DNA from 2 places in the Kitasatospora sp. NPDC048407 genome. Region 1 is predicted to be linked to the other one. Evidence: predicted binding sites of a transcription regulator. Region 1 holds the regulator's gene; the other holds the start of a gene.
What was found. The regulator HrcA, encoded in region 1, represses chaperone genes, less so after heat shock. The targets are predictions, from matches to a motif close to TTNGCACTCNGNNNNNCNGAGTGCNAA.
Positions count from the first base shown of each region.

Region 2: the regulator HrcA is predicted to act here: its motif matches at 2,264-2,290, upstream of groES (co-chaperone GroES).

Region 1 is NZ_JBICXW010000004.1:40,844-55,751, reverse strand. It holds gene ACGFWJ_RS10345 (PhoH family protein) at 1-174, opposite strand, end outside; gene ACGFWJ_RS10340 (ribonuclease Z) at 350-1,267, opposite strand; gene ACGFWJ_RS10335 (histidine triad nucleotide-binding protein) at 1,271-1,624, opposite strand; gene ACGFWJ_RS10330 (PDZ domain-containing protein) at 1,704-4,907, opposite strand; gene ACGFWJ_RS10325 (16S rRNA (uracil(1498)-N(3))-methyltransferase) at 5,053-5,796, opposite strand; gene dnaJ (molecular chaperone DnaJ) at 5,889-7,028, opposite strand; gene hrcA (heat-inducible transcriptional repressor HrcA) at 7,098-8,171, opposite strand; gene htpX (zinc metalloprotease HtpX) at 8,444-9,367, shown strand; gene ACGFWJ_RS10305 (hypothetical protein) at 9,421-10,008, shown strand; gene ACGFWJ_RS10300 (DUF2785 domain-containing protein) at 10,033-10,803, shown strand; gene ACGFWJ_RS10295 (DUF3097 domain-containing protein) at 10,839-11,672, shown strand; gene ACGFWJ_RS10290 (hypothetical protein) at 11,680-12,327, opposite strand; gene ACGFWJ_RS10285 (RNA polymerase sigma factor) at 12,324-12,971, opposite strand; gene hemW (radical SAM family heme chaperone HemW) at 13,100-14,329, opposite strand; gene ACGFWJ_RS10275 (AMP-dependent synthetase/ligase) at 14,389-14,908, opposite strand, start outside.
Region 2 is NZ_JBICXW010000027.1:61,207-76,114, forward strand. It holds gene groL (chaperonin GroEL) at 80-1,714, opposite strand; gene groES (co-chaperone GroES) at 1,815-2,120, opposite strand; gene ACGFWJ_RS32425 (hypothetical protein) at 2,379-2,714, shown strand; gene ACGFWJ_RS32430 (methyltransferase domain-containing protein) at 2,762-3,940, shown strand; gene ACGFWJ_RS32435 (polysaccharide deacetylase family protein) at 3,916-4,794, opposite strand; gene ACGFWJ_RS32440 (hypothetical protein) at 4,865-5,110, opposite strand; gene tsaD (tRNA (adenosine(37)-N6)-threonylcarbamoyltransferase complex transferase subunit TsaD) at 5,122-6,201, opposite strand; gene rimI (ribosomal protein S18-alanine N-acetyltransferase) at 6,194-6,673, opposite strand; gene tsaB (tRNA (adenosine(37)-N6)-threonylcarbamoyltransferase complex dimerization subunit type 1 TsaB) at 6,719-7,366, opposite strand; gene ACGFWJ_RS32460 (L,D-transpeptidase) at 7,499-8,074, shown strand; gene ACGFWJ_RS32465 (hypothetical protein) at 8,090-8,275, opposite strand; gene tsaE (tRNA (adenosine(37)-N6)-threonylcarbamoyltransferase complex ATPase subunit type 1 TsaE) at 8,378-8,887, opposite strand; gene ACGFWJ_RS32475 (alpha/beta fold hydrolase) at 8,944-10,086, opposite strand; gene alr (alanine racemase) at 10,222-11,403, opposite strand; gene ACGFWJ_RS32485 (NAD(P)H-hydrate dehydratase) at 11,611-13,050, opposite strand; gene ACGFWJ_RS32490 (holo-ACP synthase) at 13,185-13,571, opposite strand; gene glmS (glutamine--fructose-6-phosphate transaminase (isomerizing)) at 13,610-14,908, opposite strand, start outside.

The DNA of each region.
Region 1 (14,908 bases):
TCGGACATGGATGTCGGCGTCCGGGAAGCCGCCCTCGATCACTCGCAGGAGCGAGTCGGCCGCACCCAGCAGGGTGACCATCGGGTGCTTCTCCGGAATGACTATCCGGGTGCTGGCGGCTGCCGCGTCGGCGGGCCGCTGTCCGTCGGTTCGGGTCTGCGGTGAGTCAGTCATGGGTCGGCGCTACGGCCTGCCTCATCCCAATCCGTCGTGTCGTGTGGCCAGGGCTCTCCAGGCCACCAGGGTACGCCGCGCAGATGTTCGCCGGAGCGGCACGGCGGCTTCGATGGTGGGGTCTGTCGCCCCGATGTGCGAGCGGTTTTTCGTCAACGCGCGCCCCGGGGGGCGCTCAACGGCGCGGTGGGACGGGGATCCTGGCCAGATCCTCGGCGATCACGACCTCGCCGTCGAAGTGCTTCTCGGCCTCCGCGCGGTGCGCCTGCAGGTCCGGGTAGCGCTGCGAGAAGTGGGTCAGCACCAGCCGGCGCACCCCCGCCTCGGCGGCCACCCGGGCGGCCTGCGCGGCGGTCAGGTGGCCGTGCTCCTCGGCGAGTGCGGCGTCCGCCTCCAGGAAGGTCGCCTCGATCACCAACAGGTCTGCGCCCTCGGCGAGTTCGGCGACCCCGTCGCACAGCCGGGTGTCCATCACGAAGGCGAACCGCTGCCCGGGCCGCTTCTCCGCGACCTCCGCCAGCAGCACCGTCCGCCCGTCCACCTCGACCCGGCCGTCGCGCTGCAGCTGCCCCACCGCCGGTCCGCGCAGACCGAGTTCGCGCAGCCGCTCGGGGCGCAGCCGGACGCCGTCCGGCTCGGTCAGCCGGTAGCCGAACGACTCCACCGGGTGCGACAGCCGCACCGCCGCCAGCTCGAACGGCGCGCCCGGCGCCTCCAGCGGGCCGGGCCCGGCGACCGGGCGCTCCCGCAGCTCGGCGGTGGCGTGGTAGACGCTGGCGTGCCGCAGCCGGTCGAAGAACACCTGGCCGGACGCCGGGTAGTAGGCGTCCACCGGGTGCGGCACCCGGTCCAGGTTGATCCGCTGCAGCACGCCCGGCAGGCCCAGGCAGTGGTCGCCGTGGAAGTGCGACACCGCGATCCGGGTGATCCCGGTGGCGGTCACGCCCGCCTGCAGCATCTGCCGCTGGGTGCCCTCCCCCGGGTCGAACAGCAGCCCCTCGCCGTCCCAGCGCAGCAGGTATCCGTTGTGGTTCCGGTGCCGGGTCGGCACCTGGCTGGCCGTGCCGAGGACGACGAGTTCACGCTGCGACAACGCTCAGACCAGCCCCTCGGCGAGCGTGCGCCCGCCCAGCACGTGCACGTGCGCGTGGAACACCGTCTGGCCGGAGTCCGCACCGGTGTTGAAGATCATCCGGTACGACTCCAGGCCCTCGCCCTTGGCGGCCTCGCCGGCCTCGGCGAGCAGCTCGGCGGCGATCTCCGGCTCCGCGACGGCCAGTTCGGCCGCGTTGGCGTAGTGCACGTGCGGGATCACCAGCAGGTGGGTGGGAGCCTGCGGGTTTATGTCGCGGAACGCCAGCGTCCGGGCGCTCCTGCGCACCACCGTCGCCGGGATGTCCCCCGACACGATCTTGCAGAACACACAGTCCGCCTGCGGCTCGCCGGCCATCTCCCGCACTCCTTCTGAACATCCGTCACTGGTGACGACGACCCTACAGGGAGGGGGCGCGGACGCCCCCTCCCCGCTGTCAGTCGATCGGCGGCGCGGTCTTGGCCGGGGTGACGGCCAGCGCCTCCAGCGCGACCCGCACCGCGGTCTCCAGCTGCGGGTCCCGGCCGGCCGCCCAGTCGTGCGGGGCGACCGCGACCTCGATGTCGGGCGTGACGCCGCCGTTCTCCAGGCCCCAGCCGTAGCCCTCCAGCCAGCTGGAGTACTTGGGCTGGGTGACCGTCGTGCCGTCCACCAGGTCGTACTTGTTGTCGATGCCGATCACGCCGCCCCAGGTGCGGGTGCCCACCACCGGGCCGATGCCGAGCGCCTGGATCGCGGCGTTGACGATGTCGCCGTCCGAGCCGGAGAACTCGTTGGCCAGCGCCACCACCGGGCCGCGCGGGGCGTCCGCCGGGTAGGGCTCGGGGCGGTCCAGGTCGCGGCCGCGGTTCCAGCCGACGATCCGGCGGGCCAGCTTCTCCACGATCAGCTGCGAGGTGTGGCCGCCGCGGTTCTCCCGCAGGTCGACCACCACGCCCTCGCGGGCCATCTCGATCCGCAGGTCGCGGTGGAGCTGCGCCCAGCCCGCGCTCTGCATGTCGGGCACGTGCAGGTAGCCGAGCCGCCCGCCGGACAGCTCGTGGACGGCGGCCCGCCGCCCCGCCACCCAGTCGTGGTAGCGCAGCGCCTCCTCGTCGTCCAGCGGCACCACCACGGGGTGGCGCTCGCCGCCGTCCTTGCCGCTGACGGTCAGCTCGACCGGCTGGTCGGCGGTGCCGGCCAGCAGCGGGCCGGGGCCGGTCACCGGATCGACCGGGCGGCCGTTGACGGCCAGGATCGCGTCACCGGGGCGGATCGCCGCGCCCGGCGCGGCCAGCGGAGAACGGGCCCGCGGGTCGGAGGACTCGCCGGGCACCACCCGGGCCACCCGCCACACCTCGCCGTCGCGGACCAGGTCCGCGCCGAGCAGGCCCTGCCGGCGGGCCGCCTCGGTGCCCCGGCCGGGTGGGATCACGTAGGCGTGCGAGGTGCCGAGCTCGGCGACCGTCTCCCACAGCAGGTCCACCAGGTCGGAGTGGCAGCCGGCCCGGTCGACCAGCGGCCGGTAGCGCGCCAGCGCGCCCGCCCAGTCGACGCCGCCGAGGTCGGCGCGCCAGAAGTTGTCGCGCATCAGCCGGCCGTTCTCGTCGAACATCTGCCGCCACTCGGCGGCCGGGTCGACAGTGATCCGGATCCGGTCGAGATCGACGTCGGTGTCCTCGCCGTCGTCGGCCTTCTGGTCGGCGGGGACGATCCGCACGCTGCCGTCCTCCAGCACCGCCACCCGCGCGCCGTCCGCGGAGATCGCGAACGTGTCGACGCCGGTGAGCAGTTCCTCCACCTTGCGCTTCTTCAGGTCGTAGCGCTCCAGCGCGGTGCCGGCCGGGGTGTCGTCCAACGAGGCGGCGCTGTCGCCGAGTTCACCGCTGAACGGGATCCGGCCCCACAGCACGCCGTCCTTCGCCGCGCGCAGCGCCCCGAACCGCCCGGCCGCCACCGGGAACGGCACGATCCGGTCGGCCAGGCCCTCCAGATCGACCTTCGTGGTGGGCGTCGCCGACTCGCTCTTGTCGCCGTCCTTGCTCTCCTCGTCCTCGCCGCCGACCGGCCGCCCGGCCCGCTGCGGCCCGAACGGCGACGGGGTGTCGGCGGCCAGCGTCAGCAGGTACGGGCGGGTGCCGCCGGGGAACGACAGGTCGAAGACGTGCTCGTCGTACACCGGGTCGAAGGTGCGCACCGACAGGAACGCCAGGTGCTTGCCGTCCGAGGTGAAGGCCGGCGAATAGTCGTGGAAGCGCTGCGGGGTGGCCTCGCTGACGGTCCGCGAGGTCAGGTCGGCCAGCATGATCTGGCGCAGCGACCACGGCCCGAGCACCGGCTGCGACCAGGCCAGCCAGCCCGAGTCCGGGCTGAACACCGGCCCGCTGACCTCGCCCTCGCCGCTGCGCGCCAGCTCGTGCACGGCGCCGTCGCTGAGCGCCACCAGCAGCAGCCGGCCGTCGTGCGAAGCCACCGCGAGCTGCCGGCCGTCCGGCGAGACCGTCAGCGACAGCACCCGGCCCAGCTGCCCGGCCGCCAGCCTCCGGCGCTCCGCGCCGAGCACCGCGGGCGCGTACTCGATCGCGTCCTCGCCCTCGGCGTCCGTCACCCACACCACGCCCTGCGCGCCGTCCTCGCCGGGGACGACCCGCACCAGGCGGTTGCGCACCCCCGGCGTCTCGTCCAGCACCCGCGACGGACCCTCCCGGTGGGTCACCCAGTGCACGGTGCCCCGCACCACCACGGCCGCGGCCCGGCCGGTGCGGTCGACAGCGACGGTCTCCACCTGCCCGTCGGCCCGGGTCGGATGCGGCCGGCGGCTGCTGCGCGGACCCGCCAGGTCGATCTCCAACCGGCGCGGCTCGGCACCCTCCAGGTTGTCCAGCAGCCACAGGTCACCCGCGCTCTGCCAGATCACCCGGGTGCCGTCGGTGGACGCCTGCCGGGCGTAGAACCCGGTGTCTGCCGGGCCGTGCGCCCGCAGGTCGGTACCGTCCGGAAGGCTCGAGTACAGCCGCCCGACACCCTCGTGGTCGGACAGGAACGCCACCCGGTCACCCACCCACAGCGGGCACTCCAACTGGCCGTCCAACTCGGCGTGCAACCGCTCGAACTCGGCCGCCCCGATCCACAACTTCCCGGCCCGGCCGCCCCGGTAGCGCTTCCAGTGCGCGGCTTCCCGGTTGTGCGTCCCCAGCAGCACCCGCCCACCCGTCGCCCCCGCCGGCACCGGCTCGAACGCCAGCGCCCCGATCGGCCCGTACGGCAGCCGCTGCGGCTCGCCCCCGTCCAGCGGCACCGCGAACGCCCACGTCCGACGGATCGTCTCCTGCCCCGCCGTGGTGATCGCGATCGGCCGGCCGTCGCCGGTCCACCCCACCAACGCCGTGAACGGGCTCCCCCAGTACGTCAGCCGCCGCGCCTGCCCACCGGCCGCCGGCGCGACATGCACCTCCGGCGCCCCGTCCCGGTGTGACGTCCACGCCACCGTCCGCCCGTCCGGCGAGAACCGCACGGCCCCCACCGGCGCCTGATCCGCGGTCAAGCGCCAAGCGCGCCCGCCCTCCACAGGGGCCAGCCAGACATCGTCCTCGGCGACGAAAGCGACTACGTCGCCGTGCAAGTGGGGGTGGCGCAGGTATCCGCGCGTCAAATCGGTCACCCGGCCACAGTAGAGGGAGCGCGACCAGGGGCGCGGGGAAGTGCGCGAAGCGGAAGGCGCCCAACCGCGAGATCACGGCGCAGGACAATGACTTGCACGTGATCGCGACCTCGGCTGGGAGGTACCCCCACGCGCCCCTGTTCGTTTACCCCCAGCGCCCCGTACGCCCGAGCAGCAGCGCCCCCGCCGCGACCCCCGCGGTGGAGGTGCGCAGGACGGACGGCCCGAGTCGATAAGGCTTCGCCCCGGCCTCGGCGAAAGCCGCGATCTCCTCCGGCGACACCCCGCCCTCCGGCCCGACGATCAGCACGATCTCGCCGGAGGCGGGAAGCTCCGCCGTGGCCAGCGGCAGCGAACCTTCCTCGTGCAGGACAGCGGCGAAGGTGGCCTTCGACAGCAGCGGAAGCAACTGCCGCGTGGTCATCAGGTCGTGCACCTCGGGAAAGCGCAGCCGTCGCGCCTGCTTGCCCGCCTCGCGCGCGGTCGCCCGCCACTTGGCGAGCGCCTTCGTGCCGCGCTCGCCCTTCCACTGGGTGATGCACCGGGAGGCCGCCCACGGCACCACCGCGTCGATGCCGGCCTCGGTCATCGTCTCGACGGCGAGTTCGCCGCGGTCGCCCTTGGGCAGCGCCTGGACGACGGTGATCCGGGGCGCGGGCGCGGCCTCCTCGCGTACGGCGGCGACCAGCACGTCCAGCGCGTCCTTGCCGTGCACCGCGACGACGGTGCCGTCCGCGCCGCGGCCGTGTCCGTCGGCGAGGGTGACGGCCTCGCCGGGCTCCAGGCGCTTGACGGCGACGGCGTGCCGCCCCTCGGGGCCGTCGAGGCGGACGGTGGCGCCGGGGGCGGCGCCCGCCAGGTCGTCGACGACGAACACCGGTGCGGTCATCGGAACAGGAACCCTCTCGCGGAAAGAACAACAAAAAAACCCGGGCCGGAAGCGGCGGCGTGCACCACTCCCGGCCCGGAAAGGAACGGGTCTCACCGGCCGTTGAAGGCGTCCTTCAGCCGGGAGAACAGGCCCTGCTGGCCGGGTGCGAACTGGCCGGACGGCCGCTCCTCGCCGCGGAGCATGGCGAGCCGCCGCAGCAGCTCCTCCTGCTCCGGGTCGAGCTTGGTGGGCGTCTGCACCTCGACGTGCACTATCAGGTCGCCCCGGCCGCCACCGCGCAGGTGGGTGATGCCGCGGCCGTGCAGCGGGATCGACTGGCCGGACTGGGTGCCGGGCCGGATGTCGACCTCTTCCAGGCCGTCCAGGGTCTGCAGCGGCACCTGGGTGCCGAGTGCGGCGGCCGTCATCGGGATGGTGACGGTGCAGTGCAGGTCGTCACCGCGGCGCTGGAAGACGGCGTGGCTGGTCTCGGCGATCTCCACGTACAGGTCGCCGGCGGGGCCGCCGCCGGGGCCGACCTCGCCCTCGCCGGCCAGCTGGATCCGGGTGCCGTTGTCGACACCGGCGGGGATCTTCACCGTGAGGGTGCGGCGGGCCCGGACCCGGCCGTCGCCCGCGCACTCGGGGCACGGGGTCGGGACGACGGTGCCGAAGCCCTGGCACTGCGGGCAGGGCCGGGAGGTCATGACCTGGCCCAGGAAGGACCGGGTGACCTGGGAGACCTCGCCCTTGCCGCGACACATGTCACAGGTCTGCGCGGAGGTACCCGGCGCGGCGCCCTCGCCGTTACAGGTGGTGCAGGTGACGGCGGTGTCGACCTGGAGTTCCTTGGTGGTGCCGAACGCGGCCTCCTCCAGGGTGATCTCCAGTCGGATCATCGCGTCCTGCCCGCGGCGGGTGCGCGAACGCGGGCCGCGCTGGCCGGTCGCGGCGCCGAAGAAGGCGTCCATGATGTCGGAGAAGCCGAAGCCGGCCGCTCCGGCCCCGAAGCCGCCCGCACCGCCACCGTTCGGCGACAGCGGGTCGCCGCCGAGGTCGTACACCTGACGCTTCTGCGGATCGGAGAGCACCTCGTAGGCGGCGTTGATCTCCTTGAACCGCTCCTGCGTCTTCGGGTCCGGGTTGACGTCCGGGTGCAGTTCACGGGCGAGGCGCCGAAACGCCTTCTTGATCTCGTCCTGCCCCGCGTCGCGTCGGACGCCGAGTACCGCGTAGTAGTCCGTGGCCACCAAATGCTCCGGTTTGTTCCGCCTCTAGAAGTGCTTGCGAGAACTGCGTGACGGTCTCACGCAGCCTTGTTATGACTCGTCCAGGATCTGGCCGACGTATCGCGCCACCGCTCGCACCGCCCCCATTGTGCCCGGGTAATCCATCCGGGTCGGACCGATCACACCCAGCTTTGCCACGCTCTGGTCGCCCGAACCGTAACCGACGGAGACCACCGACGTGGAATTCAGGCCTTCATAGGCGTTCTCGTGGCCGATCCGGACCGTCATCGCCGAGTCCCCGGTCTCACCCAGCAGGCGCAGCAGCACCACCTGCTCCTCCAGTGCCTCGAGCACCGGACGGATGGAGAGCGGGAAGTCGTGGTTGAACCGGGTCAGGTTGGCGGTGCCCGCCAGCATGATCCGTTCCTCGTTCTGTTCGGCGAGCGTTTCGAACAGCACGGTCAGCACGGTGCTGACCGAGGGCCGGTCGGCCGGCTCGAAACTGGCCGGCAGGTCCTCCAGGAGGGTCGGCACCTCGGGCAGCCGACAGCCGCCCGCCATGCCGTTCAGCCTGGCCCGCAGGTCTCCCAGCACGGTCTCGCCGACCGGGCCGGGGCAGTCCACCATCCGCTGCTCGACCCGGCCGGTGTTGGTGATCAGCACCAGCATCAGCTTGGTCGGGGTGAGCGAGACGAGTTCGATGTGCCGCACGGTGGAGCGGGTCAGCGACGGGTACTGGACCACCGCGACCTGCCGGGTCAGCTGCGCCAGCAGCCGCACCGTACGGGCCACCACGTCGTCCAGGTCGACCGCGCCCTCCAGGAAGTGCCGGATCGCCCGGCGCTCCGGGGGCGTCATCGGCTTCACCTCGGCGAGGCGGTCGACGAACAGCCGGTAGCCCTTGTCGGTGGGGATCCGGCCCGCGCTGGTGTGCGGCTGGTGGATGAACCCGTCGTCCTCCAGCGCGGCCATGTCGTTGCGCACCGTGGCCGGTGAGACGCCCAGGTTGTGGCGCTCCACCAGGGCCTTGGAGCCGACCGGCTCCTCGGTGCCCACGTAGTCCTGCACGATCGCGCGGAGCACGGCCAGCCGTCGCTCGTCCAACGGGCGCACGGACGGGCGCGTGTCGATCAGGCGGCCGTCGGGCTTGCCGTCGTCCGGCATGTGCACGCACCTCCGTCGTCGTCCGTTGAACCGGTGGTCGATCCTCTCTGGCACTCAACTGGGCAGAGTGCCAGAACCGTACCTGCCAGTGTACGGCCCGGGCCTGATGGCAGGAACGGTCCGCCGACGTGATCCTCGACCGAAAACCGCGCCGACCGGCTCCCGCGGGCCGACGCGACCGCATTCCCATCGGATTCCCATCGTTTCGGATGGTGCCTGCGGGCCCCGCCGGTGGCAGCATCGAAGGCGAAGACGGCGAAGGAGGAGCAGCGATGTCGGCCTCACGGCAGCACTCCCGGTTCACCCCCGACCGCGGCCTGACCGGCCGGATGGTCACCACCATGTTCTTGATCGGCCTGCTCTATGTCGGCTTCACCGGGTTGCTGATCGTGCTGCTGCGCGGTGCCTGGCCCCTGGTGGTGCTGATCTCCGGCGGCCTGTTCGTCGCCCAGTTCTGGTTCTCCGACAAGATCACCGAACGGGCGATGGGCGCCCACCCGGTCTCCCCCGAGGAGTTCCCGCAGCTGCACGGCGCGGTCGACCGGCTGTGCGCGCTCGCCGACATGCCCAAGCCGCGCGTCGCGGTCGCCCACAACGACATGCCCAACGCCTTCGCCACCGGCCGGAACCCGGAAAACGCGGTGATCTGCGTGACCACCGGCCTGCTGCGCCGGCTGGAACCGGAGGAACTGGAGGGCGTCCTCGCCCACGAGCTCTCGCACGTCGCGCACCGCGACGTCGCGGTGATGACGGTGGCCGGATTCCTCGGCGTGCTGGCCGGCGCGATGACCCGGATCGCGCTGTACGGCGGAATGATGGGCGGCGGCAACCGGAACAGCAACGACTCCAACGCCGCGATCGCGATGATCATCGTCCCGCTGGTCTCGATGGTGGTGTACGCGATCAGCTTCCTGCTCACCCGGCTGCTCTCCCGCTACCGCGAGCTCGCCGCCGACCGGGCCGCCGCCCAGCTGACCGGGCGCCCCAGCGCACTGGCCTCCGCGCTGACCAAGGTGACCGGGCAGATCGCCGCCATCCCGACCGAGGACCTGCGCAAGGCCCAGCCGTACAACGCCTTCTACTTCGCGCCCGCGCTGAGCGCCAAGGAGACCGCCGCGCAGCTGTTCTCCACCCACCCGTCGCTGGAGCAGCGGCTCGCACAGCTGTCGAAGATCTCCTCCCAGCTCGGGCAGTGACCGCCTTGCTCGGGCAGTGACCGCCTTCCACCCTTGATCAAGGAGCTCGCCCCGTGGGATTCCTGGACGCCCTGTTCGGCCGCAGCAAGCCGGTGAAGCCGGACCTCGACCAGCTGTTCGGCATCCCGTCGGCCGCGCTCACCCTGCAGGCCGCCACCGGCTTCCTCCCCACCGGCCTCGGCTCGGTGTGCTTCGCCGCCGTCGAGGGCGGCGCCTTCGCCGAGGTCCAGTCCCAGGTCCGGGCCCTGCTCGACGCGGACACCGAACGCGGCGGCACCCCCGTCGAAGCCTCCCGCGACAACTACGGCTACTCCTGGCTGCTCGCCCGCCACACCCCCGACGAACTCCCCGACCTGGTCAACGACCTGCACGCGGTCAACAGCGAGCTGGAGGCCAACGGCTTCGGCCCGCAACTGCTCTGCTCGATCGTCGCCTTCCGCGACCGCGAGGGCCGCTCGCTGGGCCTGGTCTACCTGTACAAGCGCGGCACCTTCTACCCGATGTGCAAGCTCCCCGGCCAGGAGAAGCGCAACAACCCCCTGGAGATCGAGATCTCCAACCTGCTCCGCAACGACCTGCGCATCGAGTCCGACCTCTCCCGCTGGTTCCCGGTCTGGGGCGCCCCCGGCCTGGACGACTGAGGCTCCGCCCCAGGGTGGTCGTCCGTGACCGACTGGACCGCCCTGCCCGACCGTGATCCGTCCGAGGCCGAGCTGGCCGCCGTCCGCGAGGCGCTGCGCTCGCCCGACCCGGTGGAGCGCGACGAGCGCGCGTACTCCCGGCTGGCCGGCTGGATACCCGGGCTGGCCGAGGAACGCCGACTGGCGCTCGGCGACGCGATGGCGGACCGCTTCGGGGACCCCGAGATCCAGGCCCGGACGTTCGCGCCGCTGGTCCTGGGCCGCATCGTGCGAACCGGCAGCCTGCGCGCCGAGTGGCTCGCCGCGTTCGCCCGCTGGTACCCCGCCGAGACCGACCTGCGCGGGCACCACCCCGCGCTGGGCTGGCTTCACGCCGTCGCGCACGGCGCCGACCTGCTGGGCGCGTTCGGGCAGCACCCGGACGTCGACCCGGAGCCGCTGCTGGCGCTCGGCACGGCCCGGCTGCTCGCCCCGACCGGGCACGTCTTCGACGCGATGGAGGACGACCGGCTCGGCTGCGCGCTCGCGTTGACCCTGACCCGGCCCGAGCTGACGGAGTGCCAGGCCGTCGGCTGGCTGGACGCGGTGGCCGAGGTGTTCGCCGGCGGAGAGCCCGGGCCGGTGCCGGCCGAAGTGTCCAACACCCTGCGCACGCTGCGGGTGGTGCACCTGCTGGCGGTCCGGGGCGTGCGCCCGCAGTGGGGCGGCGCGGAGGTGCGGGCGCTGCCGCACGGGGCGGCGGTCGGGGAGCGGATCGCCGAGGTGCTGTCGACGGCCGCGCCGTACCTCGGCTGACGGACCGTCGGGGGCGGTTTCGTAGACTGCGGGGCATGCGCAGCAGGGAGTACGGGCCGGATCTGACCCCGCCGTGGAAGCGGCAGCAGCCCGCGCCGGAGGTGGCGGCGGAGCGGGATCTGGTGGTGGAGGATGCGGCGACCGGGTTCTGCGGGGCGGTGGTGCGGTGCGAACGGACCGCGGAGGGATTCACCGTCACGCTGGAGGACCGGTTCGGCAAGCACCGGGTGTTTCCGCTGGTGCCGCGCGGATTCCTGCTGGATGGACGGGTGGTGACGCTGGTCCGGCCGACCGGACCGGCCCCGCGGCGCGGGCCGGGGCGGACGGCGTCCGGGTCGATAGCGGTGCCCGGGGCGCGCGCCCGGGTGGCCCGCGAGTCGCGGATCTACGTCGAGGGCCGGCACGACGCCGAACTGGTCGAACGGGTCTGGGGCGACGACCTGCGGATCGAGGGCGTGGTGGTCGAGTACCTGGAGGGCGTCGACGACCTGCCCGCGATCGTCGCCGAGTTCGCCCCCGGCCCGGGCCGCCGGCTGGGCGTCCTGGTCGACCACCTGCTGCCCGGCACCAAGGAGCACCGGATCGCCGCACAGGTGACCGGCGACCACGTGCTGGTCGTCGGCCACCCGTACGTCGACATCTGGCAGGCCGTCAAACCGGCCGGCCTCGGCTTCGCGGCCTGGCCCGAGGTGCCGCGCGGCGAGGTGTGGAAGGAGGGCATCTGCCGCCGTCTCGGCTGGCCGGTGGACACCTCCGCCGCCTGGAAGCGGATCCTCGCCTCGGTGGACGGCTGGAAGGAACTGGAGCCGGAACTGCTCGGCCGGGTCGAGGAGTTGATCGACTTCGTCACTCAGTCCGGCACTGCCTGACAGCCACTCAGCTCGACACCGCCGACGGCAGGACGGTCTGCGTCGGGCTCGGCAGGGCGGACGGGTCGACTGCCTGCCCCACCACGATCCGCGTCGCGGGCACGCAGTCGGGCACGGACTCCACCACCACGGCCCGGAAGGTGGTGAACGCCCCGCCGGGGAATTCGGCCCGGCCCGCGGTCAGCAGCACCGTCGAGCCGGGCGGGACGAGCTTGGGGTCGATCCGCACCATGCCGGGGCCGTCGCCGGGCTGCACCAGGTCGGGCTGGGCGCGGGTCCCGGCCGGCTCCGGCAGCGTGCACTCCTCGGGCGTCCTGGCCTCCTCGATCCCGGCCGCCGGCACGCCGTACCGCTGCAGGGTGGCGACCATGTCCGGCAGGCCCGCCGGGTCGCGCAGTTGCAGCGCGATGGTGCCGTCCGGCTCCCTGGTCACCGCGTACGCGGCGGTGCCGCCGTGCTCGCCGCCGAGCGCCACGGGCAGCACCAGCGCGGTGGCCACGGCGGCCGCGCCGACCGCGAGTGCGGCCAGTACCGGGCGGCGGCGGAGCAGTCCCGGGCGGCGGGCGGGCTCGCGTTCGGCGGCGAGGACGGCCAGTTCCTCGCCGAGCCTGCGCTCGAAGTTGCTGGTGGACGGGGTTCGGTCGGAGCTGGTCACGAGGCCACCTCGATCATCGGGTCGGCGGGGGCGGCGGGGCGGGGCAGCAGCGGGCCCGGCCTCGGCAGGTCCTTGCGGGCGGGGCGGCGTTCGGCACCGAGCAGCCGCCGGGCGCGGTGCATGCGCACCCGGACGGTGGCCTGCGAGATGCCGAGCACCTGCGCGGTCTCGGCGGTGGTCAGGCCGTCCATGACGACCAGGTCGAGCACCTCCCGCAGCGGGGCGCTGAGCCCGGCGTGCCGCTGCGCGAGATCACGGACGGCCCGCTGGGCGTCGATCCGCTCCTCCAGGGCGAGGATGTCCTCCTCGTCGAGCAGCCGGCGGCCGGACAGCCGGCCGATCGCCCGGCGTTCGCGGTGGTCGCCGCGCCGGTACCCCGCGATGACGTACCGGGCGATGCCGTACAGCCAGCCGATCGCGGTGCCGCGCTCGGGCCGGTAGCTGCCGGCGGCCTCCAGCGCGGCGACGAAGATGTCCGCGGTGAGGTCGGCCGCCAGGTGGGGATCGCTGACCCGGCGGGTGACGAAGTCGAGTATGGCGTTGACGTGCAGGCGGTAGAACGCGCCGAAGCCGTCCGGAGTGGTCAGCTCCGGTGGACGGCCCTCGGGTCGCGCTTCGTGGCGTGGATGCTCACGGATGCGCATGCGTCCCTCCTCGGTCGGGGGACCCGGCGGGTCCCTTCACCGAGTACTTGGCCGCAGCCCGCCGGAGCGTTTCACGCCCGCCCGACTCCCCGATCGTCAGGTTGACGCCCGGGACCGGGTGGCGCGGCTCAGTCGACCAGGTCGCGGACCACCGCGTCGGCCAGCAGTCGGCCGCGCAGCGTCAGCGCCGCCCGGCCGTCCGCGTACGGGCCCGGCTCCAGCAGGCCGTCGGCGAGGGCCCGGTCGGCGGCCTTGCGGCCGGTGTCGGTGAGCAGGTCGAGCGGGCAGCCCTCGACCAGGCGCAGCTCCAGCAGGATCCGCTCGACCCGGCGGTCCTCACCGGCCAGCACCTCGCGGCCGAGCGCGGGCGTGCGGCCCTCGGCGAGCGCCTGCGCGTACGCGGCCGGGTGCTTGGCGTTCCACCAGCGGACCCCGCCGACGTGGCTGTGCGCGCCCGGGCCGGCGCCCCACCAGTCGGCGCCCGTCCAGTACAGCTCGTTGTGGCGGCACCGGCCCTCGGGCGTGGTGGCCCAGTTGGAGACCTCGTACCAGGCGTACCCGGCGGCGGCGAGCGCCTGCTCGGCCATCAGGTAGCGGTCGGCGTGCACGTCGTCGTCGATCATCGGCAGTTCGCCGCGCCGGACCCGGGCGGCCAGCCGGGTGCCGTCCTCGACGATCAGCGAGTACGCGGAGACGTGGTCGGGGCGGGCGCCGATCGCGGCGTCCAGCGAGGCCTGCCAGTCCTGGTCGGTCTCGCCGGGGGTGCCGTAGATCAGGTCCAGGTTGACGTGCTCGAAGCCGGCCTCGCGGGCCTCGGCGACGCACGCCTCGGGGCGGCCCGGGGTGTGGTGGCGGTCCAGGATCCGCAGCACGTGCGGGCGGGCGCTCTGCATGCCGAAGGAGATCCGGTTGTAGCCGCCCTCGCGCAGCTCGGCCAGGTACGCCGGGTCCACCGACTCCGGGTTGGCCTCGGTGGTGACCTCCGCGCCCTCCGCGAGGCCGAACTCCTCGCGCAGCGCGGCCAGCATCCGCACCAGGTCGCGGGCGGGCAGCAGGGTGGGCGTGCCGCCGCCGAGGAACACCGTCTGCACCGGCAGCTCGGCGTCACCGAGGATGCGCCGGGCCAGCCGGATCTCGGCGATCACGTTGTCGGCGTAGGTGTCCTGCGAGGCAACGGTGCCCGAGGACCGCAGTTCGGTGGCGGTGTAGGTGTTGAAGTCGCAGTAGCCGCAGCGGCTGGCGCAGTACGGCACGTGCAGGTAGAAACCGAACGGCCGGGCGCCGAGTCCGTCCAGGGCGTGGGCGGGCAGCGAACCGTCGGACGGCACGGGTTCGCCGTCGGGAAGTGCGGAGGGCATGCGCCCATTGTCCGGTACGGCCCGCGAAAGTCCGAAGGCCGTACCGGAACCGTGGGTGCTCAGGCCTCGTTGGCACCCGCGTACATCGCGGTCACCCGGTCGGCGTAGGTCTTCTCCACCACCGGGCGCTTGATCTTCAGGCTGGGGGTGAGCTCGCCGTGCTCGATGTCCAGGTCGCGCGGGAGCAGGGCGAACTTCTTGATCGTCTGCCAGCGCTGCAACTCGCCGTTGAGGCGCTTCACGAAGCCGTCGATCAGCTCCACGGTGGCCGGGGCCTCCACCACCTCGGCGTACGACTTCCCCGCCATGCCGTGCTCGGCCGCCCACGGCATGATCACCGTCTCGTCCAGGCCGATCAGCGCGGTGCAGTAGTTGCGGCCGTTGCCGATCACCAGGATGTTGCTGACGAACGGGCAGATCGCCTTGAACTTGCCCTCGACCTCGCTCGGCGCGACGTACTTGCCGCCGGAGGTCTTGAACATGTCCTTCTTGCGGTCGGTGATCCGCAGGTAGCCGCCCGCGCCGAGCTCGCCGATGTCGCCGGTGTGGAACCAGCCGTCCGACTCCAGCACCTCGGCG
Region 2 (14,908 bases), on a different contig from region 1:
TACGAGAGTGCATGGCCGGTCGCGCAGTTCCTCGCGCCCCTGGGGCTGCTGCCCCTAACGCCTAGCTGTCAGCAGACGCTCAGTGGCTGTGGCCGTGCCCACCGTGCGAGTGGCCGTGGCCCGCGCCCTCTTCCTCTTCCTTCTTCTCGACCACGAGGGTCTCGGTGGTGAGGAGGAGGGAGGCGATGGAGGCGGCGTTCTCCAGGGCGGAGCGGGTGACCTTGACCGGGTCGATGACGCCGGCCTTGACCAGGTCGCCGTACTCGCCGGTGGCGGCGTTGTAACCCTGGCCCGGCTCGAGCTCGGAGACCTTGGAGGTGATGACGTAGCCCTCGAGGCCGGCGTTCTGGGCGATCCAGCGCAGCGGCTCGACCAGGGCGCGGCGGACCACGGCGACACCGGTGGCCTCGTCGCCGGACAGGCCGAGGCCGTCCTCCAGGACCTTCGCGGCGTGCACCAGCGAGGCGCCACCACCGGCGACGATGCCCTCCTCGACCGCGGCGCGGGTCGCGGAGATGGCGTCCTCCAGGCGGTGCTTGCGCTCCTTGAGCTCGACCTCGGTGGCCGCGCCGACCTTGATCACGCAGACGCCACCGGCCAGCTTGGCCAGGCGCTCCTGCAGCTTCTCGCGGTCCCAGTCGGAGTCGGTGTTGGCGATCTCGGCCTTGATCTGGGCCACGCGGCCGGCGACCTCGGAGGAGTCACCGGCGCCGTCGACGACGATGGTCTCGTCCTTGGTGACGGTGATGCGGCGGGCGGAGCCCAGCACGTCCAGGCCGACCTGGTCGAGCTTGAGGCCGACCTCCTCGGAGATGACCTGGCCACCGGTCAGGGTGGCGATGTCGCCGAGGATGGCCTTGCGGCGGTCACCGAAGCCGGGGGCCTTGACCGCGACCGCGTTGAAGGTGCCGCGGATCTTGTTGACCACCAGGGTGGACAGCGCCTCGCCGTCGACGTCCTCGGCGATGATCAGCAGCGGGCGGGAGCCGCCGGCCTGCAGGACCTTCTCCAGCAGCGGCAGGAGCTCCTGGATCGAGGAGATCTTGCCCTGGTTGATCAGGATGTACGGGTCCTCCAGGACGGCTTCCTGGCGCTCCGCGTCGGTGACGAAGTACGGCGACAGGTAGCCCTTGTCGAACTGCATGCCCTCGGTGAACTCGAGCTCGACGCCGAAGGTGTTCGACTCCTCGACGGTGATGACACCGTCCTTGCCGACCTTGTCGATCGCCTCGGCGATCAGCTCGCCGACCTGGGTGTCCTGCGCGGAGAGGGAGGCGACGGCGGCGATGTCGTCCTTGCCCTCGATCTCGCGGGCGACCGACAGCAGGTGCTCGGAGACGGCGGCGACAGCCTTGTCGATGCCCTTCTTCAGGGCGGCCGGGCCGGCGCCGGCGGCGACGTTGCGCAGACCCTCGTTGACCAGGGCCTGGGCCAGCACGGTGGCGGTGGTGGTGCCGTCACCCGCGACGTCGTTGGTCTTGGTGGCGACCTCCTTGACCAGCTGCGCGCCGAGGTTCTCGTACGGGTCGTCGAGCTCGACCTCGCGGGCGATGGTCACACCGTCGTTGGTGATGGTGGGGGCGCCGAACTTCTTGTCGATGACGACGTTGCGGCCCTTGGGGCCGATGGTCACCTTGACGGTGTCGGCCAGCTTGTTGACGCCGCGCTCCAGCGAGCGGCGGGCATCCTCGTTGAACTGCAGGGTCTTCGCCATGGTCCCGTTTCCTCAGGGTGTGGTCTGCGTACGTGGAGCAACAACCGCGCCCCGGGCCCCTGTCAGTGCTGACACGGATCCGGGGCGGGCTGGGGACGTCTTACTTCTCGATGATGGCGAGAACGTCGCGAGCCGAGAGGACGAGGTACTCCTCGCCCTGGTACTTCACCTCGGTGCCGCCGTACTTCGAGTACAGGACGATGTCACCGACGGCGACGTCGAGCGGCAGACGCTGGCCGTCCTCGAAGCGGCCCGGGCCGACAGCCAGGACGACACCCTCCTGGGGCTTCTCCTTGGCAGTGTCCGGGATCACCAGGCCGGAGGCGGTGGTGGTCTCGGCGTCGAGCGGCTGGACCACAATGCGGTCCTCGAGCGGCTTGATGGCAACCTTGCTGCTGGTGGTCACGTCCGAGCTCCCCTTCGGAGATTACGGGGTTGTCTATCAGGTAGGTGGGCGAGGGTGCGCAGCTGCCGTCGCGGGGGTCAGGCACGCATCTTCGCGTTAGCACTCCCCCTGGGGGGAGTGCCAGGAACGACCTTAGGTCGCCGTTAGCACTCAGTCAACCAGAGTGCCAATGACGCCGTGTCGGATGTCGGCACCACACCCCCCGATTGAGTGCCGGTACTCAGGCGGCGGCGCCGGCCCGGGCGCCAGGATCGGCGCATGACGAAGACTCGACGCCCCGCAGGGCAGGACGTGTTCCACGCGGTGTGGATGGTGGCCGCGGAAGTGCCGCTGCTGGCCATGCTGCCGGGCATGCTGACCTGGGCGAAGTTCAGCTACGTGTGGGTCGCCGACCCTTCGGTCTTCGGCCCGCCGGGGCAGGTGCTCGGGGCGTTCTCGCTGATGCTGGCCGCGTCGGGACTGCTGCTCGCGCTGATGGTGCTGGCGACCGGCCTGGTGCTGCCGGCCCGGCGGGGACTGCGGATCGCACCGCTGGCGCTGCTGACGGTGGGGCCGCTGCTGGCGGTGGCGGCGCACTCGGTGCTGCGCCTCTGATCCTTCCGGGTTGATCACGGGGCGAGCGGGGCGGGGACAATGGTGGTGTGGAGATCGAGTCGTTCCGGGCGCTGCTGACCGAGCAGGGGCAGGCGCTGCTGGCGGAGTTGCGGGAGTTCACGGCGGACCAGGAGCTGGCGCTGGCGACCCGGCTGCGGCGGGATTACCCGGCGGAGCTGGTGCGGGCCGCGTTCGAGCAGGCGCGGTTGCGGCAACGGGCGGAGGCGAAGTTCGGGGCGGACGCCCGGTCGATGTACTTCACCCAGAACGGGGTGGAGCAGGCGACCCGGCGCAGTGTCGCCGAGTGGCGGGCGGGTCGGTTCGCGGCGCTCGGGGTGAAGCGGTTGGCGGACCTGTGCTGCGGGATCGGCGGGGACGCGATCGCGCTGGCCCGGGCCGGGATCGCGGTGCTGGCGGTGGACCGGGACGAGCTGACCTGCGAGGTGGCGCGGGCGAACGCGGCGGCGCTGGGCGTGGCGGAGCTGGTGGAGGTGCGCTGCGCGGACGTCGCGGACATCGACACGGACGGCTTCGACGCGGTGTTCACCGACCCGGCGCGGCGCACCTCGCGCGGGCGGGTGTTCGATCCGGAGGCGTATTCGCCGCCGCTGTCCTGGGCGGTGGAGGCGGCCCGGCGCACCCCGTTCGGCGCGTTGAAGGTGGCGCCGGGGATCCCGCACGAGCTGGTGCCGGAGGGTGCCGAGGCGGAGTGGGTGTCGGACCGGGGCGAGGTGAAGGAGGCGGTGCTGTGGTTCGGCACCGGGGCCGCCGAGCCGTACCGGGCGACGGTGCTGCCGGGCCCGCACTCGCTGACGGGCGGCGCGCTGCCGGATCCGCCGGTGGGCGCGGTGGGCCGGTACCTGTACGAGCCGAACGGCGCGGTGATCCGGGGCCGGATGGTCGCCGAGGTGGTGCGGCTGACGAACGGCCGGCTGCTCGACCCGATGATCGCGTACGTCACCTCGGACGAGCTGCACCCGACGCCGTACGCGCACGCCTACGAACTGTCCGACGTACTGCCGTACAACGTCAAGAAGTTGAAGGCGCTGGTGAAGGAGCGCCGGATCGGCACCGTGGTAATCAAGAAGCGCGGGGCGTCGGTGGTGCCGGAGGAGCTGCGACGGCAGCTGAAGCCGTCCGGGCCGAACTCGGTGACGGTGATCGTCGCCCGTACCGAGGCCGGCCCGGTGATGATGCTGGGTCAGCCGACGGGCTTGGCGATGTAGTCGTCGAGGCGGGCGACCGCGAAGCCCTGTTCCTGGATGCGGGCGAGCATCTCGCCGAACATCGAGGTCATGCTCTCGCCCTTGAGCTCGGACGGGCCGCGGAAGTGGGCGAGGATGATGTCGCCGTTCTTCAGCTTCTTGTCGGCGGACTGGTACTGCATGTCGTGGATCTGCATGGACTCGCGCCACAGCACGATGGCGCGCGGGCCGCACTCCTGCACCGAGGTGTTCAGGGTGGGGGTGTTGGCGCCGTCGCCGAACGGCGGGCGGAACAGGTACGGGGCGGTGCCGTACTGCTCGGTGAGGGCGGCCTGGTCGTCGCAGATCTCGGACTTCTGCTTGGCGGCCGGGATCTTGCTCATCACCGGGTGGTCGACGGTGTGGTTCTGAATGGTGTTGCCGAGCGCCTGCAGCGGCTTGAAGTAGGCGTAGTCGTTCTTGACGATGTCCTTGGTCAGGAACATCGTGATCGGCACCTTCAGGTCGGTCAGCATCTGGACGAACTTGGGGTCCTTCTCGGCCCCGTCGTCGATGGTGATGAAGACGACCTTGTCCTGGGTGGGGATTTCGCTGAACACCGGCACGGTGCCGGTCTTGGTCAGCTTGATCGGCTTGTCGGCGGGCGCCGCGGGCGCCTTGGCCATCGGCTTGAGGCCCCACTTCGCCCATGCGGCGTCCCCGGCGGTGTCCTGCGCGGGCGCCGACGCGGGGGCGGACGAGCCGCCCGAGGACGCGGCGGAGGGCTGCGCGGGGGCTGCGGACTTCGTGGCGGGCGCGGAGCTGCCGCACCCGCTGGCCGCCAGCAGCACGGCGAGCGCGCCCAACCCGTACCCGATCCGGGCCCTCTTCTTCACCGGTGTCCCCCGCTCTCAGCTCTACAGGCGTGTCGATGTTCAGGACGAACGCTACCTGCCCCGCGGTTGCCTACCCGACGTCCGTCCGGGTGAAGGTCCAGTGGTGCACCGGCCGGGACAGCAGCCCCGCCGGGGGCGCCGGGACGGGCTGCGGCTCGCCCGTCCACAGCGCGATCATCAGCACCCGGTCACCGGGTGCGGTGAACAGTTCGACCCGCTCCAGGCCGGCCGCCCCACGCACCGCGGGGAGCGCGAACTCCCGCGCCCAGGCGTGCAGTTCGCTCCCCCGCCCGTCGGCCGCGCGGGCCTCCCACATGGCCGCCAGGGTCACTTCAGCGCCTCGGCGGCGTGCGCGTGGAAGTCCGTGTGCGGCACGTGCGTCTCGGTGACCGGCAGCGAGGAGTCCGCCGACAGGTCGAACGCCGACGGGGTGCGGTCGCGCCAGACCATCTCGGCGCCGAGCGCGGCCACCATCGCGCCGTTGTCGGTGCACAGGCCCGGCCGCGGCACCCGCAGCACGATGCCCGCCTTGTCGCAGCGCTGCTGCGCCATCTCGCGCAGCCGGGAGTTCGCGGCGACGCCGCCGCCGATCATCAGGTGGTCGACGCCGTTGTCCTTGCACGCCCGCACGGCCTTGCGGGTGAGCACGTCGGTGACGGCCTCCTGGAAGGACGCGGCGACGTCCGCCACCGGCACCGGCTCGCCGGCCCGCCGCTTGGCCTCGACCCAGCGCGCCACGGCAGTCTTCAGGCCGGAGAACGAGAAGTCGTACGCCGGGTCGCTCGCGCTGCTCAGGCCGCGCGGGAAGGCGATCGCCTTGCCGTCGCCCTCGCGGGCCATCCGGTCCACCACCGGCCCGCCGGGGAAGCCCAGGCCGAGAACGCGCGCGACCTTGTCGAACGCCTCGCCGGCCGCGTCGTCGATGGTCGCGCCGAGCGGCCGCACGTCGGAGGTGATGTCACTGCTGAGCAGCAGTGAGGAGTGCCCGCCGGAGACCAGCAGCGCCATGGTCGGCTCGGGCAGCCGGCCGTGCTCCAGCTGGTCGACGCAGATGTGCGAGGCCAGGTGGTTGACGCCGTACAGCGGCTTGTCCAGCGCCCACGCGTACGCCTTGGCGGCGCTGACGCCGACCAGCAGCGCACCGGCCAGGCCGGGGCCGGCGGTGACGGCGATGCCGTCCAGGTCGCTCGCCTTGATGCCGGCGGTGTCCAGCGCGCGCTGGATGGTGGGGACCATCGCCTCCAGGTGCGCCCGGCTCGCGATCTCCGGGACGACGCCGCCGAACCGGGCGTGGTCGTTCACCGAGGACGCGACCGCGTCGGCGAGCAGCGTGGTGCCGCGGACGATGCCGACGCCGGTCTCGTCGCAGGAGGTCTCGATTCCGAGGACGAGCGGTTCGTCAGCCATTGTGATGATCCTTCAGATCGCTTGCATCGCTTGCCAGGTGGTCCAGACGCATCACCAGTGCGTCCACGTTGGCGGGCTGGTAGTAGCCCCGCCGGATGCCGACCGGCTCGAACCCGAACCGCTCGTACAGCTGCTGCGCGCGCAGGTTGTCCACCCGCACCTCCAGCAGCAGCTCGGCGCAGCCGCGCCGGACCGACTCCTCGATCAGCTCGGTCAGCAGCATCGCCCCGAGGCCCGCCCCCTGGTGCCCGGCCTCCACCGCGATGGTCTGCACGTCGCCGTCCGCCCCGACCACCATCAGCCCGGCGTAGCCGACCAGCGTGTCGTCCTCGCCGACCGCCACCACGTAGTGCCGGCTGCCGCCCGGGTGCGCCTCGGCCAGCTCGGACCAGTACATCCCGCGCGACCAGGCGTCGTCGGGGAACAGCAGGTGCTCCAGCGCCATGACGGGCTCGATGTCCCACCAGCGCATGGGACGCAGCGAGAACCTAGCCACGGCCGGAGAGTCCCGTGCGCGTCACGCCGGAAGCACCGCCTTGTAGCCGGCCGGCACCTGCGCGTCCGGGCGCCGCAGGTACAGCGGGGCGTTCGGTAGCAGCTCGCGGCCGGCCGCCAGCTCGCGGACCGCGAAGTCGGCGAGCGCGCCGGCCGACACGTGCTCGGGGCCGCTCGCCGCCGGCAGGCCGTACAGCAGCGCGCCCGCGCCGACCGTCCGCCCGCCGGGCTCGATCTCCGCCGGACGGTCCACCGAGGGCCCGGAGATCCGGGTGCCGGACGCGTCGTAGGAGGCCCAGTAGACCTCCTTGCGGCGTGCGTCGGTGGCCACCGAGAACGCCTCGTCCAGGCCCTCGGTGCGGGCCTGGTGGGCGATCGCGTCGAGGGTGCAGACGCCGTGCACCGGCAGGCCGAGCGCGTCGCCGAGCGCGGCGGCGGTCACCAGGCCGACCCGCAGGCCGGTGTAGGGGCCGGGGCCGACGCCGACCGCGAGGTCGGTGAGCTGCCGCTTGTCCACACCGGCGGTGCGCAGCACGGCGCCGATGGTGGGCAGCAGCAGTTCGCCGTGCCGGCGGGCGTCGACCTCGTAGGACTCGGCGAGCACGCGTTCGCCGTCGTGGACGGCGGCCGTGACGGCGGGGGTGGCGGTGTCGAAGGCGAGGAGGAGCACGCGTTCAAGGTTAGAGGGTCCGGCGAGGGTGCCCGCACCGGCCGGGAACACACGATCGGAAGAGGCCGAAGCGGCGTCGCGGACCTGGCACGATGGGCCTCGGACGTGAGACGGAGCGTTGAGGAGCAGACCGTGGCGAAGCTGGGTCCTGGTGTGGTGGTCGGCGGGCTGACCCTGGGCGCCATGGCGGTGATCGGGCTGCTGGCGTTCCAGGCGAACGGCGCCGCGTCCCGGGCGGTGGCGGCCACCCCGGCCTCGGCGAGCGCCCCGGCGGCGGCCCCCTCGGCGAGCTCGCCGAGCGAGCGGCCGACCGCTCCCCCGCTGCCGGCGGACTCCGGGGCGGGCCTGCGAGTGGTGTTCTCGCTCAAGGAGCGCCAGGTGTGGCTGGTCGACCCGAAGAAGCCGGAGCAGGTGGTCGGCACGTTCAAGGTGACGCCGGGCAGCGCGCTGCCGAACCCGGGCGCGTACACGGTCTACAGCCGCACGGCGGCGGGCACCGGCACGGACGGCCGGCAGATCGAGCATGTGGTGCGGTTCACCCAGCAGCAGGGCACGGTGTTCGGTTTCAGCGCGCTGGTGGACGAGAACGCCGCCGCGCCGTCGGTGGACCCGAAGACCAAGACCGGCGGCATCCGGGCGTCCCGCTCGGACGGCCAGGCGCTGTGGGACTTCGCGCCGAACGGCACCCGGGTGGTCGTGGTCGCCTGACGGTGACCCGGAACGCTACGCGGCGTGGCGCTCCGGCGGGGTGGAGACCGCCTCGGCGGCCCGGCAGGACGCCAGCAGCACCCGCATCGGCACGGGCTCCTGCGGCGCGTCGGTGCGCGAGGCCTTGGCGCGCGAAGCCTCGACGCGTGCCGCGTCGGCCGGTTCGGGACGGCGGTCGGTCCGGGGGGTGGTGCTCGCCATGGGGCGCCTCCCTAGTTAGGTACACCTAACCTGCTGCCGCCATCCCATCACGCCCACCGGCCGGGCCGCAACAATTTACCGACACGCTGTCGGGAAACCGGCTCAGTTGTCACCCAATACGGTGAGGTCCACGTCGACCCAGCGACCGCCCAGCCCCGTCACGGTGACCCGCCGCCCGTCCGCTTCCTCGGTGACGTCCGCCTCCGCACCGCCCAGGGTCCGCTCGATCCGGACCTCCAGCCGGTCCTCGGAGAGCTGCTCGACCTTGCCCTCGCCCCACTCGACGACGATCACCGACTCGGGCAGCGAGACGTCCAGGTCGAGGTCCTCCATCTCGTCCAGGCCGCCGCCCAGCCGGTACGCGTCCACGTGCACCAGCGCGGGGCCACCGGTCAGCGACGGGTGCACCCGGGCGATCACGAAGGTCGGCGAGGTGACGGCGCCGCGCACCCCCAGGCCCTCCCCCAGGCCGCGGGTCAGCGTGGTCTTGCCCGCGCCCAGCTCCCCCGACAGCAGCACCAGGTCGCCGGGGCGCAGCAGGGCGGCGAGCCGCCGGCCGATGCCGGTCATCCGCTCCGCGGTGGCGACGGTCAGAATGGTCTGCGAACCCATGGCGTCCTTCTTCGATCGTTGCGGCCACCCCTACGGTGCCACACCCGGACGCCCGTTCAGCCCTCCGGCCGGTCACCCTCGGGCTCGCGCAGCGCGGCGGGCAGCGGGCCGGTGCCGGCCCGGTCGGCGGCCCGCTCCAGCAGAGCGACCAGTTCCCCGTCCACCAGCTCGGGGCGTTCCAGCATCACCAGGTGGCCGGCGTCCTCCACCAGCACCAGCCGGGCACCGGGCAGCGCGGCGGCGATCGCCTCGGAGTACTCGGGCGGGGTGATCAGGTCCTTCGCGCCGGCCATCACCAGCGTGGGGACGCCGTCCAGCCCGGCCAGCGCGGCCAGCTTGTCGTGCGCCGAGAACGCCGGGTAGAACTCCGCGACCACGTCGATCGGAGTGGCGTCCAGCAGCTGCTCGGCGAACCGCACCACCGCCGGGTCGACGTCCTTGCCGCCGAACGAGAACCGCCGGTAGAACACCGCCGTCAGGTCCGAACCCCAGCGCCGGGTCGCCTCCACCAGCTCGACCTGCCGGCCCAGCATCCGCACCACACCGGGCGCGACCCGCTTGACCAGGCTCGCCCCGGCGGCGGGCAGGCCCAGCGTCACCGAGTCCCAGCCACCCGCCAGCGTCCCGATCAGCGCCACCCCGACCACCCGGCCGTCCGGCCCGAACAGCTCCGGGTGCTGGGCGGCCAGCGCCATCACCGTCATGCCGCCCATCGAATGCCCGACCAGCACGATCGGCCCGTCCGGCACCACCGCGTCCAGCACCGCCCGCAGGTCGCCGCCGAGCTGATCGATCGACGCGGGCTCACCGTTCAGGTACGAGCGGGACCGCTCGGAACGGCCGTGGCTGCGCTGGTCCCAGAACACCGCCCGCAGCGCACCGCGCAGCGCGGCCCGCTGGAAGTGCCAGCTGTCCTGGTTCAGGCAGTACCCGTGGCAGAACACCACGGTCGGCCCGGGGCCGTCGGCGGCGTCCACCTCCACGTACAACTCGGTGCCGTCATCGGCCCGCACCCGCCGCGGCGCACCCCGCAACGACCCGAACGGGGCCGCCGCATCCAGCTCCTCCCGGGCCCGCCGACGCATCGCCCGCCCCACCGTCATCCGCTCCACCGCCACCCCGGCAGCGGCCCCGGCGGCGAGCACCCCGAGCGATATCCCGATCAGCCCGGCCCTGGAGACCCCCGACGGCTCAGCCATTCTTGGTGAACTCACGGGCGCGGAGGGGTGCGAAAACGGGGGCGCGTGGAACTGCGCGAAGCGGAAGGCGAACGTGGGAAAGATCGCGCCACTGACAGCCAGTTGCACGTGAGCGCGCCCTACCGAAGACAGCCACTACCGCACCCCACCCACGTACCGCCGGGGCACCCGCCCCCCGATCCGGGTGATGATCTCGTACGCGATCGTCCCGCAAGCCTTCGCCCAGTCCTCGGCCGTGGGCTCGCCCCGGTCGCCGGCGCCGAACAGCAGGGCTTCTTCGCCGACCTCGGGCGTGTCCCCACCGAGGTCCACCACGAACTGGTCCATCGCGACCCGGCCGGCCACCCGGTAGCGGCCGGAGCCGATCTGCACCGGCCCGGTGTTGCTCGCGTGCCGGGGGATGCCGTCCGCGTAGCCGAGCGGGATCAGGCCGAGGTTGGTGGCCCCGGGCGTGACGTAGTGGTGGCCGTAGGAGACGCCGTGGCCGCCGGGGACGCGCTTGACCAGCGCGAGCCGGGCCGTCAGCGACATGACGGGCCGCAGGCCGTAATCGGCGGGCGTGCCGACCTCGGGCACCGGCGACAGGCCGTACATGGCGAGGCCGGGCCGGACCAGGTCGTAGTGCGACTGCGGGAGCAGCAGGGTGGCCGGGGAGTTCGCCAGGTGCCGCACCTCGGGGTCGAGGCCGGCCCGCTCGGCGGACGACAGCGCCTGTGCGAAGGAGTCCAGCTGGGCCTGGATGGAGGGGTGGCCGGGCTCGTCGGCGGCGGCGAAGTGCGACCACACGCCGACCACCCGCAGCAGGCCGTCGGCCTGTGCCTTGGCGGCGTTGTCGACCAGGTCGGCCCAGTCGTGCGGCTGGCAGCCGTTGCGGCCGAGGCCGGTGTCGGCCTTGAGGTGGATCCGGGCCGGGATGCCGGTGGCTCGAACGGCGGCGAGGAGTTCGTCCAGCGCCCACTGGCCGCTGATCGAGATGTCGACGGACTCGCGCAGCGCCTGCTCCCAGGGGCCGCCGGGCGTCCACAGCCAGCACAGGATGCGGGCCTGCTCGGGGCGGATCCCGGCGGCGCGCAGTGCGAGCGCCTCCTGCGGGGTGGCGGTGCCGAGCCAGCCGGCGCCGGCGGCGATCGCCTCGCGGGCGCACTGAAGCGCTCCGTGGCCGTAGGCGTCGGCCTTGACCACGGCCATCAGCTCGGGGCCGTTGGTGCGGGCGCGCAGGGCGGCCAGGTTGTCGCGCAGGGCGGCCAGGTCGATGGTCGCCTCGGCACGGACCCCCTCGGTCAGTGCGGGTGTCCCGGTGGTGTTCGCAGTCGTCATCGCGTATCAGTCTCCCAGACCCCCGCCGGTCCCCCCATCAGGGGCGCGGCCGACCGGGGTGCAGTCGCCCGTCCACCTGTACGCCCTTTCCCTTCCGGTGTCTCCACGCGGTGGAGCGGGTTCCGGTTCCGAACGGGGTGTCAACCGGTCGTCGACCGGGCCGGGGCCGGGACGGCGGCGGTACGCCTCCCGGCCCCGGACAGGGCGTCAGCCGGTCAGCGACTGCCAGACGGGGTGCAGCGCCTCGGCGAGGTCGAGCGCCGTGATCGGGGCGCCTGTTCCCGCGGCGCGCCGCCCGGCCAGGCCGTGCAGGTACGCGGCGGCGGAGGCGGCGTCGAGCGGGGTCAGGCCGGTGGCGAGCAGGGAACCGGCCAGGCCGGACAGGACGTCGCCGCTGCCGGCGGTGCCGAGCCAGCCGGTGCCGGTGGTGTTCACCCGGGCGGTGCCGTCGGGGTCGGCGACGACGGTGGTGGAGCCCTTGAGCAGCACCGTCGCGCCGTAGCGGGCGGCGAGCGAACGGGCAACCACCAGTCGGCGGGCGGCGACCGTGTCGGCGTCGGCGTGCTCGCCGACGCCGGCCAGCAGCCGGGCGGCCTCGCCGGCGTGCGGGGTGAGCAAGGTGGGGGCGGACCGGTCGGCGAGCAGGCCGGGGCCGAGCCGGGCGAGTTCGGTGAGCGCGTCGGCGTCGGCGAGCACCGGGACGTCGGTGTCGAGGGCCTCCCGCAGAGCGTGCTCCGCGCCGTCGCCGCCCCCGGGGCCGACCACCCAGGCCTGGACCCGCCCGGCACCGGCCGGACCGGTCTCGCTGACCAGCGTCTCGGGGTGGCGGCGGACCACTTCCTCGGCGGCGTGCCCGGTGTAGCGCACCGCGCCCGCGCCGCCCCGCAACGCCCCCGCGACGGCGAGCAGCGCCGCGCCCGGGTAGCGGGCGGAACCGGCACAGACGCCGACCACGCCGCGCCGGTACTTGTCGCTCTCCGCGCCGGGGACGGGCAGCAGCGCGGCCACGTCGGCGTGCTGGAGCGCCTCGACGGGGGCGGGCGGCAGGTCGAGGCCGATCTTCACCAGGTGGACCACGCCCGCGTAGCCGGCGCCGGGGTCGATCAGCAGGCCGGGCTTGTAGGTGCCGAAGCAGACGGTGACGTCGGCGCGCAGCGCGGGGCCTGCCACCTCGCCGGTGTCGGGGTCGACGCCGGAGGGCACGTCCACGGCGACCACGGGGCCGCGGCGGCCCATGGTCGCGAAGGGCGCCGCGGCCGGACGCAGCGGGCCGCGACCGCCGATGCCGACGATGCCGTCCAGCACCAGGTCGGCGCGCCCGAACGCGCCGGCGTCGTCGGTGACCCGGCCGCCGGCGGCGAGAAGCTCCGCGAGGCCGGCGGCGTGCGCCTTGGCGGGGTCGAGCAGCAGGGCTTCGACGCGAGCGCCCCGGCGGGCGAGGCGGGCGGCGGCGTACAGCGCGTCACCGCCGTTGTCGCCGGAGCCGGCCAGGACGAGGACGCGGCTGCCGTAGACCCGGGGCAGCAGTCGGGCGCAGGTCGCAGCGAGACCGGCTGCGGCGCGCTGCATCAGGGTGCCTTCGGGGAGGGTGGCCATCAGCGCGGCCTCGGCGCTGCGGACTTGGTCTACACGATGAGCGTGGCGCAACGGAGTCTCCTTCGGAGGGCGCGAGCACGTGCAAGTCATTGTCGGCTGCGCGATCTCACGGACGTGTGACTTCCGCTTCGCGCGGTTCTCCCCCAGCCCTTGGGGGCTGGGAGGTACCCCCACGCGCCCCCGGCTCAGCCTTCGGCGATCACCACGGCCGAGGCGACGCCCGCGTCGTGGCTGAGCGAGACGTGCCAGCCCGTCACGCCGAGGGCGGCGGCCCGGGCTTCGACGGTGCCGGTGACGTGCAGGACGGGCCGGCCGGATTCCTCGACGCGGACTTCGGCGTCCTCCCAGCGCAGGCCGGGGGGTGCGCCGAGGGCCTTGGCGAGTGCCTCTTTCGCCGCGAACCGGGCGGCCAGTGAGGCGGTGCCCCGGCGTTGTCCGGACGGGAGGGTCAACTCGCCTGCGGTGAAGAGCCGTTCGGCGAGTCCGGGGGTGCGTTCCAGGGATTCCCCGAACCGTCCGATGTCCGCCACGTCGATGCCGACGCCGATGATCACGCCTGTTCCTCCGTCCATGCCCGCGCGGTGCCGCGCAGGCATGGACGATACGCGGGCTACTCGACCGTGACGGACTTGGCGAGGTTGCGCGGCTGGTCGACCTCGTGGCCCTTGGCGGTGGCCAGCTCGCAGGCGAAGACCTGGAGCGGGACGGTGGACACCAGGGGCTGGAGCAGGGTCGGGGTGGCCGGGATGCGGATCAGGTGGTCGGCGTAGGGGACGACGGCCTCGTCGCCCTCCTCGGCGATCACGATGGTCTTGGCGCCGCGGGCCCGGATCTCCTGGATGTTGGAGACGATCTTGTCGTGCAGGACGGAGCGGCCGCGCGGCGAGGGCACCACGACGACGACCGGCAGGTCCTGCTCGATCAGGGCGATCGGGCCGTGCTTGAGCTCGCCGGCGGCGAAGCCCTCGGCGTGCATGTAGGCGAGTTCCTTGAGCTTGAGCGCGCCTTCGAGGGCCACCGGGTGGCCGACGTGCCGGCCGAGGAAGAGCACCGCGGGGGCGTCGGCCAGCGAGCGGGCCAGCGCGCGGACCGGCTCCATGGTGCCGAGCACCTGCTCGACCTGCCGGGGGGCGTCGCCGAGTTCGCGGATCACCGAGGTGATCTCGTCGCCCCACTTGGTGCCGCGCACCTGGCCCAGGTAGAGGGCGACCAGGTAGCAGGCGACCAGCTGGGTCAGGAACGCCTTGGTGGAGGCGACCGCGACCTCGGGGCCGGCGTGGGTGTACAGCACCGCGTCGGACTCGCGCGGGATGGTCGAGCCGTTGGTGTTGCAGATCGCCAGGACCTTGGCGCCCTGCTCGCGGGCGTGCCGCAGCGCCATCAGGGTGTCCATGGTCTCGCCGGACTGCGAGATGGCGATGACCAGGGTGCGGTCGTCCATGATCGGGTCGCGGTAGCGGAACTCGCTGGCCACCTCGACCTCGCACGGGATGCGGGTCCAGTGCTCGATCGCGTACTTGGCGATCATGCCGGCGTGGAACGCGGTGCCGCAGGCGACGATCACCACCTTGTCGACCTCGCGCAGCACCTGGTCGGGGATGCGCAGCTCGTCGAGGGTGAGCCGGCCGTCGGTGCCGATCCGGCCGAGCAGGGTGTCGGCGACGGCCTTGGGCTGCTCGGCGATCTCCTTGAGCATGAAGTAGTCGTAGCCGCCCTTCTCGGCGGCCGAGGCGTCCCAGTCGACGTGGTACTCGCGGACCTCGGCGGGCGTGCCGTCGAAGTTGGTCACCGTCACGCCCTCGCGGCGCAGTTCGACGACCTGGTCCTGGCCGAGCTCGATGGCCTCGCGGGTGTGCGCGATGAACGCGGCGACGTCCGAGGCGAGGAAGTTCTCGCCGTCACCGACGCC